Linked DNA regions of Immundisolibacter sp.. The protein of the gene in region 2 binds, or shares a complex with, the protein of the main gene of each other region. Links are inferred from orthologs where the notes say so. Each region holds a gene or a part of one and is shown on either strand. Other genes may lie near its edges.

What was found. Proteins that work in one complex are often made in the same cells at the same time.
Region 1: the proteins of smc (region 2) and H5U26_RS06960 are in contact, whole or in part, in a crystal structure (PDB 3ZGX), measured with the Bacillus subtilis proteins. The link is inferred for Immundisolibacter sp. from one-to-one orthologs.

The regions. Positions count from the first base shown.
Region 1 is NZ_JACIZD010000003.1:197,786-202,792, forward strand. Bases 1,040-3,763 are described here. They hold H5U26_RS06960 (ScpA family protein), read right to left. Parts: upstream 2,915-3,763; coding sequence 2,165-2,914; downstream 1,040-2,164. Other genes in these bases: scpB (SMC-Scp complex subunit ScpB), read right to left, coding at 1,581-2,165; H5U26_RS06965 (tryptophan--tRNA ligase), read right to left, coding at 2,971-3,763. Outside these bases: rpsD (30S ribosomal protein S4), read right to left, coding at 101-712; more of H5U26_RS06965, read right to left, coding at 3,764-4,188; H5U26_RS06970 (site-2 protease family protein), read right to left, coding at 4,185-4,853; H5U26_RS06975 (crotonase/enoyl-CoA hydratase family protein), read right to left, coding at 4,893-5,007. UniProt on the Bacillus subtilis protein: Participates in chromosomal partition during cell division. May act via the formation of a condensin-like complex containing Smc and ScpB that pull DNA away from mid-cell into both cell halves.
Region 2 is NZ_JACIZD010000010.1:43,243-49,551, reverse strand. The notes cover bases 1,235-5,260. They hold smc (chromosome segregation protein SMC), read right to left. Parts: upstream 4,918-5,260; coding sequence 1,435-4,917; downstream 1,235-1,434. Other genes in these bases: queF (preQ(1) synthase), read left to right, coding at 5,014-5,260; ligA (NAD-dependent DNA ligase LigA), read right to left, coding at 1,235-1,424. Also shown: more of ligA, read right to left, coding at 1-1,234; more of queF, read left to right, coding at 5,261-5,433; ppsA (phosphoenolpyruvate synthase), read right to left, coding at 5,606-6,309. UniProt on the Bacillus subtilis protein: Required for chromosome condensation and partitioning.

The DNA of each region.
Region 1 (5,007 bases), on a different replicon or contig from region 2:
CGTGCTCCTTCAACCACTCGGACACCTCTCCGGGAATCGGCCCCGGCCATGAGGAGCATCGAGTACGGCCGGATGGCGGCGCGGCAGACCCGCGCCAAGATCAACTCACGCGCGAGTAGTACTCGACGACGAAGTTTTCCTGCACCTCGAGCGGGATGTCGGCGCGTTCGGGCATGTGCCGGAAGGTGCCGGTCATCGTGCTGGCGTCCATGTCCAGGTACTCGGGCAGGCTCAGCGACGGCGACTGCAGGGTCTCCACGATCACCGGATGCTGGCGGCTGCCTTCGTGCACGCCGATCACGTCACCGGGACGCAGCGGGTAGCTCGGAATGTCCACGCGCCGGCCGTTGACCGTGATGTGGCCGTGCTTTACCACCTGGCGGGCGGCCGGGATGGTCGGCGCGAAGCCGAGGCGGAACACCACGTTGTCCAGGCGCGATTCGAGCAGCGCCAGCAGGTTTTTGCCGGTGTCGCCCTTGCGGCTGGCGGCGGCCTTGAAGTAATTGCGAAGCTGACGCTCGCCAAGGCCGTAGTTGTAGACCAGCTTCTGCTTCTCATCCAGGCGCAGGCGATAGTCGCTGGGCCGGCCGCGGCGGGCGCCGTGCTGGCCGGGCGGGTTGGCGCGCACGCCGTCGGTCTTGCGGGTAAGACCCGGCAGCTGCTGCTGAAAACGCCGTACAACCCTGAGCCGGGGACCGGTATACCGTGCCATCGATGCTGTGTCCTGACCTGAAAAAAACGCCGGGCGGGTGCCCGGCGGTTCAAAAACAAGGGGGCTATGTTACCCGCGCCGGCGTGTGGGTTTCAAGCCGCCGCTGCTGCGCACCGGCCGGCTGGCCGTCGCCGGGCGCACGGACACGCTGGCCAGCTCGGCCGCAGTGGCCTCGCGGTACTGGCCACGGCCGAGCGCGCGCGGCAGCTGCAAGGGCCCGAAGCGCACCCGCAGCAGCCGGCTGACGACGATGCCCTGCGAGGCCCACAGGCGGCGCACCAGGCGATTGCGGCCCTCGTCGACGGTGACGTTGTACCAGTGGTTGCGCCCCTCGCCGCCGCCGTCGGTGATGATCACGAAGCGGGCCGGACCGTCCTCCAGTTCCACGCCGGCGCGCAGCCGCTCCAGCATGGCCGCGTCCACGTCGCCATTGACGCGCACCGCGTATTCGCGCTGCAGGTGGTTCGAGGGGTGCATCAGCCGGTTGGCCAGGGCGCCGTCGGTGGTCAGCAGCAGCAGGCCGGAGCTGCTGATGTCCAGGCGCCCGACGCTGATCCAGCGCCCGGTCGGCAACGGCGGCAGGCGGTCGAACACGGTCGGTCGGCCCTGCGGGTCGTGGCGGGTGCAGACCTCGCCTTCCGGCTTGTGGTAGATCAGAAGCCGTGTCTTGGCCGGCGCCGCCAGCGTGACCGGCTGGCCATCCACGGTGATGCGATCGGCGCCGGTCACGCTCTGGCCGAGCACCGCCGGCTGATCGTTGACGTGCACGCGCCCGGCGCGGATCCAGTCCTCGATCTGCCGCCGCGAGCCCAGGCCCACCTGCGCCAATACCTTGTGCAGCCGCTCGCCGGCGGGTGGATGCTTGCGCTCAGTTGGCATGGTCGGCCGCCTCCGGCGGCAGCATTGACAGTTGCAGATCGCCCACCCGCTCATCGTCGGGGTTGGCCAGGTCCGCCAGCGCCGGCAGTTGGCTGAGGCTGCGCAGGCCGAAGTAGTCCAAGAAGGCCTTGGTGGTGCCAAACACGGCCGGCCGGCCCGGTACCTCGCGGTGGCCGAGCACGCGCACCCAGCCGCGGTCGAGCAAGGATTTGATCATGCCGCTGCCCAGCGTGACGCCGCGGATGTCCTCGATATCGGCGCGCGTCACCGGCTGGCGGTAGGCGATGATGGCAAGCGTCTCGAGCACCGCGCGCGAGTAGCGCGGCGCCCGTTCGGCCAGCAGCGGCGCCACCGCCGCGGCATGCACGGCGCGCACCTGGTAGCGGTAGCCGCTGGCGGTGTGCACCAACTCCAGCGCACGGTCCGCGCACTCCAGGGTTAGCTGGTCGATGGCGCGGGTGATGTCGGCGCGGGTTGCCGTCTGGCCTTGCGGCAGCAGGCGCTGCAGGCGCTCCACGTCCAGCGGCTCGCTGGCCACCAGCAGGGCCGCCTCGATGACGCGCAGCAGGTCCATCAGGCGGCCGGGCGCAGGTAGATCGGTCCGAAGGCCTCGGCCTGGCCAAGCTCGATCAGGCGTTCGCGCACCAGTTCCAGGATGGCCAGGAAGCTCACCACCACCCCGGCGCGGCCCTCGGCCGGCTGCAGCAGCGACAGCAGGGGCGTGAACTCACCGGCCGTCAGGCGCTGCAAAATCAGGCTCATGCGCTCGCGCACCGACAGCGGCTCGCGGCGCACGTGGTGGTGCACCTTGAGCGCGCCGCGGGCCAGCACTTCGGTCATCGCGCCGAGCAGCTCGGCAAGGCTGACCTGCGCCTCCGGCGCCGGCTGGTCCAGCTCCGGCAGCGCCACCGAGAGCGGCAGCACATCGCGGCCGAACTGCGGTCGCAGCGCCAGTGCCTCGCTGGCATGACGAAAGCGTGCGTAGTCCTGCAGGCGGCGCACCAGCGCCGCGCGCGGGTCGTCCTCTTCGGTGTCGCCGGCCGGGCGCGGCAGCAGCATGCGCGATTTGATTTCCGTCAGCACCGCCGCCATGACCAGGTAATCGGCCGCCAGCTCCAGGCGCAGGTCGCGCATCAGGTCGACGTAGGCCATGTACTGCGCCGCCACTTCGGCCACCGGGATGTCCAGGATGTCCAGGTTCTGGCGCCGGATCAGCCACAGCAGGAAATCGAGCGGCCCCTCGAAGGCATCCAGGAACACCTCCAGCGCGTCCGGAGGGATGTAGAGGTCTTCCGGCAGGCGCGTCAGGCGCTCGCCGTGCACGCGGGCGAGGGGCAGTTCCTGCTGCGCCGGCGCTGCGGCCGTGTCGGTGTCGGCGCTCAGCGGTAGCCCAGCCCCATGACCTGGCGCACCTCGTCCAGGGTCTCGCGAGCGTGCTCGCGGGCCTGCTCGCAGCCGCCAGCGATGATCTCGCGCACCAGGCCGGGGTCGTCCTCGAACGGCCGCGCACGTTCGCGAAACAACGAAAGCTCGGCTTGCACCGCATCGATCAGCGGCTTCTTGCAGTCTAGACAGCCGATAGCGGCGCTGCGGCAACCTTCCTGTACCCAGGCGCGCTGTGCATCGTCCGAGTAGACCTGATGCAGGCTCCAGACCGGGCACTTTTCAGGATCGCCGGGGTCGCTGCGGCGCACGCGCGCCGGGTCGGTGGGCATGGTGCGCAGTTTTTGCGCCACCGCGTCCGGATCCTCGCGCAAGCCGATGGCGTTGCCGTAGGACTTGGACATCTTGCGCCCGTCCAGGCCCGGCATGCGGGCAGTTGCGGTCAGCAGCGGCTGCGGCTCGGGCAGCACGATGATGCCGCTGCCTTCCAGGTTGCCCAGCAGCCGCTCGCGATCGCCAAGGCTGATGTTGGCCTGGCCACGGATCAGCGCCTGCGCCACGGCCAGCGCTTCCTGGTCGCCGCGTTCCTGATAGGCGCGGCGGTTGTCCTCGTAAAGCTGGGCCTGTTTGCGGCCGAGCTTGCGCAGCGCTGCCTGCACGCGGCTCTCGAAATCCACCTCGCGCCCATAAAGATGGTTGAAGCGCCGCGCCACCTCGCGCGTCAGTTCCAGATGCGCCACCTGGTCCTCGCCCACCGGCACCAGGGTCGCCTTGTAGGCCAGGATGTCGGCGCCCTGCAGCAGCGGGTAGCCAAGAAAGCCATAGGTGGCCAGATCCTTGTCCCGCAGCTGTTCCTGCTGATCCTTGTAGGTGGGCACCCGTTCGAGCCAGCCCAGCGGCGTGATCATCGACAGCAGCAGGTGCAGTTCGGCGTGCTCCGGCACCCGCGACTGCACGAACAGCACCGCGCTGCCCGGATCGACGCCGGCCGCCAGCCAGTCGACGATCATGTCCTGCGTGTGCTCGGCGACCTGCTGCGGGTGTTCGTAGTCGGTGGTCAGCGCGTGCCAGTCGGCGGCGAAGAAAAAGCAGCGGTGCTGGTGCTGCAGGCGCACCCAGTTCTTCAGCACCCCGTGGTAGTGACCCAGGTGCAGGCGCCCGGTCGGGCGCATGCCGGACAGGACGCGATCATGAGGCGCGGCCACAGTGTTCAAGCAGACCCTCCCAGGCCAACCAGTGTCAATAGTATTTCGTTGAGCAGGCCGATGGCCGGCTGCAACAGCCGGCCGAGCACCCCGGTCATCAGCAGCGCCAGCACGATCATCAGCCCGTAGGGTTCCAGGGCCGCGAAGCGAGCTGCCTGCCGATTGGGCAGGATACCGGTCAGCACCCGCCCGCCGTCCAGTGGCGGTACCGGCACCAGGTTCAGCACCATCAGGATCAGGTTGATGGCGACGCCGGCCTGGGCCATGAAAAACAGCGGCTGCGCCGCCCACGGCAGCGTGTTCAAAAACGCCACCGACAGGCGCAGCAGCAGCACCCAGCCGATGGCCATGACCAGGTTCGACAGGGGGCCGGCCGCCGCCACGATGGCCATGTCCCGCTTGGGGTTGCCAAGATTGCGGTAGTCGACCGGCACCGGCTTGGCCCAACCGAACAGGAAGCCGCCGGGCAGCAGCAGCATGACCAGCGGCACCAGCACGGTACCGATCGGGTCGATGTGCCGGAGCGGATTCAGCGTCAGGCGGCCCAGCATCTGCGCCGTGCGGTCGCCCAGGCGCCGCGCGACGTAGCCATGCGCCACCTCGTGCACGGTGATGGCGAACAGGACCGGCAGGGCCCAGATGGCGATTTTTTGCGGCAGGGAGAAATCGAGCATGGTGGCGCCGTGGGAAAGGCGCGTGGGCGCCGGAGTGTCTCAGCGGCCCTGGTAGTGGCCGGGACGCTTCTCGAAGAAGGCCGCCAGCGCCTCGGCGTGATCGTCGGTGCCGTGGCAGGCCGCCTGCAGCGCCGCGCTGTAATCCAGGAAGTGT
Region 2 (6,309 bases):
TGATAAAGATCGGCCACGTCGTGCACCAGGCCACGGTCGACGAGTTGCTCGATCAGCTTGTCGCCCAGGCCGTCGATGTCCATCGCCCGCCGTCCGGCGAAATGGGCAATGCCGGCCTTCAGCTGCGCCGGGCAGTGCAGCCTGCCGCTGCAGCGCGAAACCGCCTCGCCGGCCAGGCGCACGATGTCGGAGCCGCACACCGGGCAATGCGTGGGCATGACGAACGGCTGGGCATCCGCCGGCCGGCGTTCCGGCAACACCCGCACCACTTCCGGGATCACGTCCCCGGCCCGGCGCACGACCACGCTGTCGCCGATGCGCAGGTCCTTGCGCCGCAGCTCGTCCTCGTTGTGCAGCGTCGCGTTGGTCACCGTGACGCCACCGACGAACACCGGCTGCAGGCGCGCCACCGGCGTCACGGCGCCGGTGCGGCCGATCTGCACCTCGATGTTGTCGAGCACGGTCACCGCCTCCTCGGCCGGGAACTTGTGCGCCAGCGCCCAGCGCGGCGCGCGCGAGACAAATCCCAGCCGCTCCTGCAAATCGATACGGTCCACCTTGTACACCACGCCGTCGATGTCGAACGGCAGCTGCGGCCGCAGACGGCCAAGCTGTGCGTAATAGGCCAGGCACGCCTCGATGCCGGTAACCCGCTGACGCTGCGGGCACACCGGCAGCCCGAACTCGTGCAGCAGATCCAGCCGCTCGCCGTGACGCGCCGGCAGCCAGCCCTCGAAGCGCCCGTGGCCATAGCAGTAGAAACGCAGCGGCCGCCGGGCGGTGATCCGCGGGTCCAGCTGGCGCAGGCTGCCGGCGGCGGCATTGCGCGGGTTGGCGAAGGGCTTCTCGCCGCGCGCCGTCTGTTCGGCGTTCAAGCGCGCGAAGCCCTCGCGCGGCATGAACACCTCGCCGCGGGCTTCCAGCAGCGGCGGCGGATTGCCGCGCAGGCGCAGCGGGATGGCGGCGATGGTGCGCACGTTGGCGGTCACGTCCTCGCCGGTGGTGCCATCGCCGCGGGTGGCCGCCTGCACCAGCAGGCCGTCGCGGTACAGCACGCTGATGGCCAGGCCGTCGAACTTGGGCTCGGCGTGGTAGTCCACCACCGCCTCGCCGGTCAGCTCGCGCACCCGGCGGTCGAAATCGCGCACCTCGCTCTCGTCGAAGGCGTTGGCCAGCGACAGCATGGGCACGGCATGCGTCACCGGCGCGAAGGCCGGCGAGGGTGCGCCGCCGACGCGCTGGCTCGGCGAGTCGGGCGTCACCAGCTGCGGGTACTGGGCCTCCAGCGCCAGCAGCTCGCGCATCAGCCGGTCGTACTCGGCGTCCGGAATGCTGGGCGCGTCCAGCACGTAGTAGCGGTAGTCGTGCTCGGCGATTTCGCGCCGCAGCGCCTCGATGCGCGCGCGCGCCTGGGCTTGGTCCATGCGGTCTCCTTCAGGCACTCGCCAGCGCTACGGCCTCGTCCACGTCCACCGCCACCAGGCGCGACACGCCAGGCTCGGACATGGTGACGCCGGTCAGCTGGCCGGCCAGCTCCATGGTGGTCTTGTTGTGGGTGATGACGATGAACTGCACCCGCGCCGACATCTCGCGCACCAGGGCGCAGAAGCGGCCGACGTTGTGGTCGTCCAGCGGCGCATCCACTTCGTCGAGCATGCAGAACGGGGCGGGGCTCAGCTCGAACAGCGCGAACACCAGCGCGATCGCCGTCAGCGCCTTCTCGCCGCCCGACAGCAGATGAATGGAACTGTTGCGCTTGCCCGGCGGGCGGGCAACGATGCCGACCCCGGCTTCGAGCAGGTCGTCGTCGAGCAGTTCCAGGTGCGCCTCGCCGCCGCCGAACAGGCGCGGGAAGGCCGCCTGGAACCCGCTGTTTGCCTTGTCGAAGGTCTCCTTGAAGCGACTGCGCGTCTCCCGATCCATGCGCCGGATGGCCTGCTCCATGGTTTCGAGGGCCGCCGCCAGGTCCGCGTGCTGGGCGTCCAGATAGGTCTTGCGCTCGGCCAGCTCGCGCTGCTCGTCGATGGCCGCCAGGTTGATCGCGCCCAGGCGCTCGATGCGGCGGGACAGATCGGCGATGGCGAGCTCCAGGGCCGCCTCGTCCGTGTCCGATGGCAGCTCGGCCAGCAGGTGATCGGGATCGGCATCGAATTCCAGCGCCTGCTCGCGCAGGCCGGCAGCGCGGGTTTCCAGCTCCGTCAGCTCCAGGCGACGGGCCTCGACCTCGCCGCGGCGCTCGTGCAACGCCCGCTCGGCCTGCAGGCGCGCCTGATCCTGCTCGCGCAGCGCCGTGTCGGCCGCCGCCACGGCCTCGCGCGCCGCCGCGAGGCGCGCCGCCGCCACCTCGCGCGCGGCCAGCTGCGTTTGCAGTTCCTGCTGCAGGGCTTGCAGCGGCGCGGCGGCGGCCTGCTGCTCCTCCTGCGCCGCCGCCTGGCGCTCGCCGATGCCGTCCCGCTGCGCCTGCCAGCCGACCAGGGTTTTCTGCAGAGTAGCGACCTCGGTATGGGCGACCTGGACGCGCATGCGCAGGGTCTGCAGGCGCTCGCGGGCCGCGTCCTGCGCCGCCCGCGCGGCGCGCACGGCAGACTCGGCCTCCCGTCGCCGGGCTTCGCTGCGCTCGCGTTCCCCGGCCAGGCCGGCCTGTTGCCGGACCGCCTCATCGCACGCCGCCTGGGCGGTCGCCAGCTCCGCAGCGTCGTGCGTGGCCTGCGCATCGATCTGCGCCAGCTCGTCGGCAATGGCCGCTCGCCGCGCCTGCGCGCGCTCGCGGTGGGCCTGCGCCGCCGCGTGGCGGGCTTGCAGCTCGCCCAGCTGCCGCACGCCGGCCGCGTGCTGCTGGCGGGCCTCGCCACGGGCGCGTTCGGCCTCGACCAGCGCCGTTTGCGTCGCGGCCCGCTGCGCCTGCAGGGCGGCCAGTTCCTGCTCGGCCCGCGACAGCGCTTCGCGCAGGCTGGCGATTTCGGCGCTGCGTTCCAGCACGCCCTCGCCATGCTCACCGGCCGGCACGGCCAGCCAGTTTGGCCCCACGCGGGTGCCATCCGCAGTGATCAGGCTCTCGTGCGCCGCCAGCCCATGACGGGCGACCAGCGCGCCGGCCAGCGTGTCCGCCCGCCGCACGCCGCCGATCAGGGACCGCAGATCGACCGAGCTACGCACGGCGTCCAGCAGGTCGCCGGCTGCTTCCGCCCTGCCCGGCCGCGATTCCACCAGCCGCAACCCGGCCACTTGGGCCAGCCCATCGGCGGACAGATCATCCAGGCTGGCCACCACCTGCGCACCCAGCCACGGGCCAAGCGCCACCTCGAGGGCGGCGCGCCAGTCGGCTTCGGCGTCCAGATCGCCGAGCAGGGCCTGAGCCTCGACGCCCTGCGCGCTGAGCCAGGCCTCGGCCCGGCCGCTGCCGGCCAGCGCCACCTGCTGCAAGGTTTCGAGGGAGGCCAGGCGTCCGCGCTGCTCGCGGATGCTGGCTTGAAGGCGGGCAAGCTCGCCAGCGCTTGCGTCCAGCTGCGCCCGACGGCTGGTGATGTCGGCCTCCACCGCCGCCAGCGCCTGCTCGGCAGCGGATGCCTGCGCGCCGGCGCTGGCCAATTGGTCGGCAAGCCCGGCCTCATCCGCGCTTGCTTCGGCCGCCAGTTGCTGCTGTTCGCGCAGCAGGCGCTGGCGCCGTTCCTCCAGGCGGGCAAGGTGCTCGGCCAGCCGCCGGGCACGTTCCTGCTCCAGGCGCTCGCGCTGGGCGGCTTCGCTGACCGCCATGCTGGCGGCATCTTGGGCGCGCCGGACCTGGCTCAATGCGGCTTCGGCGGCGGCGAGCGTTTGCGAGGCCTGCGCCAGCTCCCCTTCCATCTGCTCACGGTCGGCATCGGCCGTCTGCTGCGCCGCGGCCAGCTGCAACAGGCGCGCCTCGGTCTGCACGCACTGGCGATCGATCTGCTCGGCACTGGCGTCCAGCCGCGCCAGCTCCTGTGCCAGACGCTCGCGCTGGTGTTGCAATGCCGCGAGCGCCTGCTCGCAGCGGGCGACTTCGGCGCCGATCTGATACCAGGCCTGCTGGGCTTCGCCGAAGGCGGCCGTGGCCTGCGCGTGCGCGTCACGCGCTGCCTCGACCTGCGCCTCGCCGGCCCGCACGGCCGACAGCGCCTGTTCCTGGGCCGTCAGGCTGCGCTCGAGCGCCGCTCGCCGCTCGGCTGCGGCCGTCTCCAGCACCCGCAGCCGAAACCCCAGCAGCTGCCCGCGGGCCTGTCGCTCGGCGGCCTTCAGTTCGCGAAAGCTCTGCGCCGCGCGCGCCTGGCGCTCCAGGGTCGCCAGACGCTTGCCCAGCTCATCCCGCAGGTCGTCCAGGCGCGCCATGTTTTCGCGGGTGTGGCGGATGCGGCCGGCCGTCTCGTGGCGGCGCTCCTTGTACTTGGAGATGCCGGCCACTTCCTCGATGTAGGCGCGCAGCTCCTCGGGCCGCGCCTCGATCAGGCGGGCGATCATGCCCTGCTCGATGATGGCGTAGCTGCGCGGGCCAAGCCCGGTGCCCAGAAAGATGTCGGTGATGTCGCGGCGCCGGCAGCGGCTGCCGTTGAGGTAATAGACCGACTGCCCGTCGCGTGCCAGCTCGCGCCGCACGGCGATCTGCGCATAGGCCGCCCAGGGGCCACCCAGACTGCCGTCGGAATTGTCGAATACCAGCTCGACACTGGCCTTGCCGACCGGCTGACGGGCGCTGGAGCCGTTGAAGATCACGTCCGCCAGCGCATCGCCGCGCAGCTGCCGGGCCGAGCTTTCGCCAAGCACCCAGCGCACGGCGTCGACCACATTCGACTTGCCGCAGCCGTTGGGGCCCACCACGCCGGTCAGCGGCCCGCGCAGGTGCAGCGTGGTCGGATCGACGAAGGTCTTGAAGCCGGCCAGGCGGATGGTCTTCAGTTTCATGCCTGACGGTATTCCTGAAGGCGCCCGGTTGGTCGTTGTGGGCGCGCGCGCGGCGACCGGATAATGCGCGCCCCACAACCCGACCCGGAGACCTGCGTGGCCAGTTCGCGTCCCGTTCGCTCGAAAAAGCCGCCAGCCGTCGGCAGCGCGCTCGAAACCTTCGCCAATCCCCACCCTGGGCGGGACTACACGGTGCGCATGCGCTGCCCGGAATTCACCTGCCTGTGCCCGAAAACCGGCCAGCCGGACTTTGCCACCATCCACATCGAGTTCGTGCCGGACCGGCTGTGCGTGGAGCTCAAGTCCCTGAAATTATATCTGTGGTCATTCCGCGACCAGGGCGCGTTCCACGAGGCCGTCACCGGCCGCATCCTGGACGATCTGGTCGGCGCCATGGCGCCGCGCTTCCTGCGCGTGACGGCCGAATTCCTCGTGCGCGGCGGCATTTACACCAGCGTCGTGGCCGAGCACCGGATGGCCGGCTGGGCGCCCGCAGCGCCGGTGCTTCTGCCCTGAGGGCCTGCGGCCCGCAGCGATCGGCATCTGGCCCGCGGTCTGACGGGCACGCTATCTGAATTGCTCTCGCGATTGATGCGTTGGGGCATCCATGCCCCGCCGGGCACCTCGAAAGGTTTTTCGAGGTGCCCTGATCGGGGTTATCCGAACCCCCGCCGCGGGGCCGGATGGCTCAATGCGCCTGGTCGCCGGACAGTGCCAGCCAGGTGGCGACCACCGTGTCGGGGTTCAGCGACACGCTCTCGATGCCCTGCTCGACCAGCCACTGCGCCAGGTCGGGATGATCCGACGGCCCCTGGCCGCAAATGCCGACGTACTTGCCGGCGCGCTGACAGGCGTCGATGGCGAGCTTCATCAGCGCCTTGACCGCCTCGTCGCGCTCGTCGAACTCGCCGGCCACCAGGCCGGAGTCGCGGTCCAGGCCCAGCGTCAGCTGGGTCAGGTCGTTCGAGCCGATCGAGAAGCCGTCGAAGTACTCCAGGAACCGGTCCGCCAGCACGGCATTCGACGGCAGCTCGCACATCATGATCAGGCGCAGGCCATTCTCGCCGCGCTTGAGGCCCTGCTCGGCCAGCAATTCGGTGACCTGGCGCGCCTCGGTCAGGGTGCGCACGAACGGGATCATGATCTCGACGTTGGTCAGGCCCATGTCGTCGCGGACTTTCTTCAGCGCCCGGCACTCCAGCGCAAAGCAGTCACGGAAGCTGTCGGCGATGTAGCGCGAGGCGCCGCGAAAGCCCAGCATCGGGTTCTCCTCGTGCGGCTCGTACAGGTCGCCACCGAGCAGGTTCGCATACTCGTTGCTCTTGAAATCGGACATGCGCACGATGACTTTCTTGGGCCAGAAGGCCGCACCCAGCGTGGCGATGCCCTCAA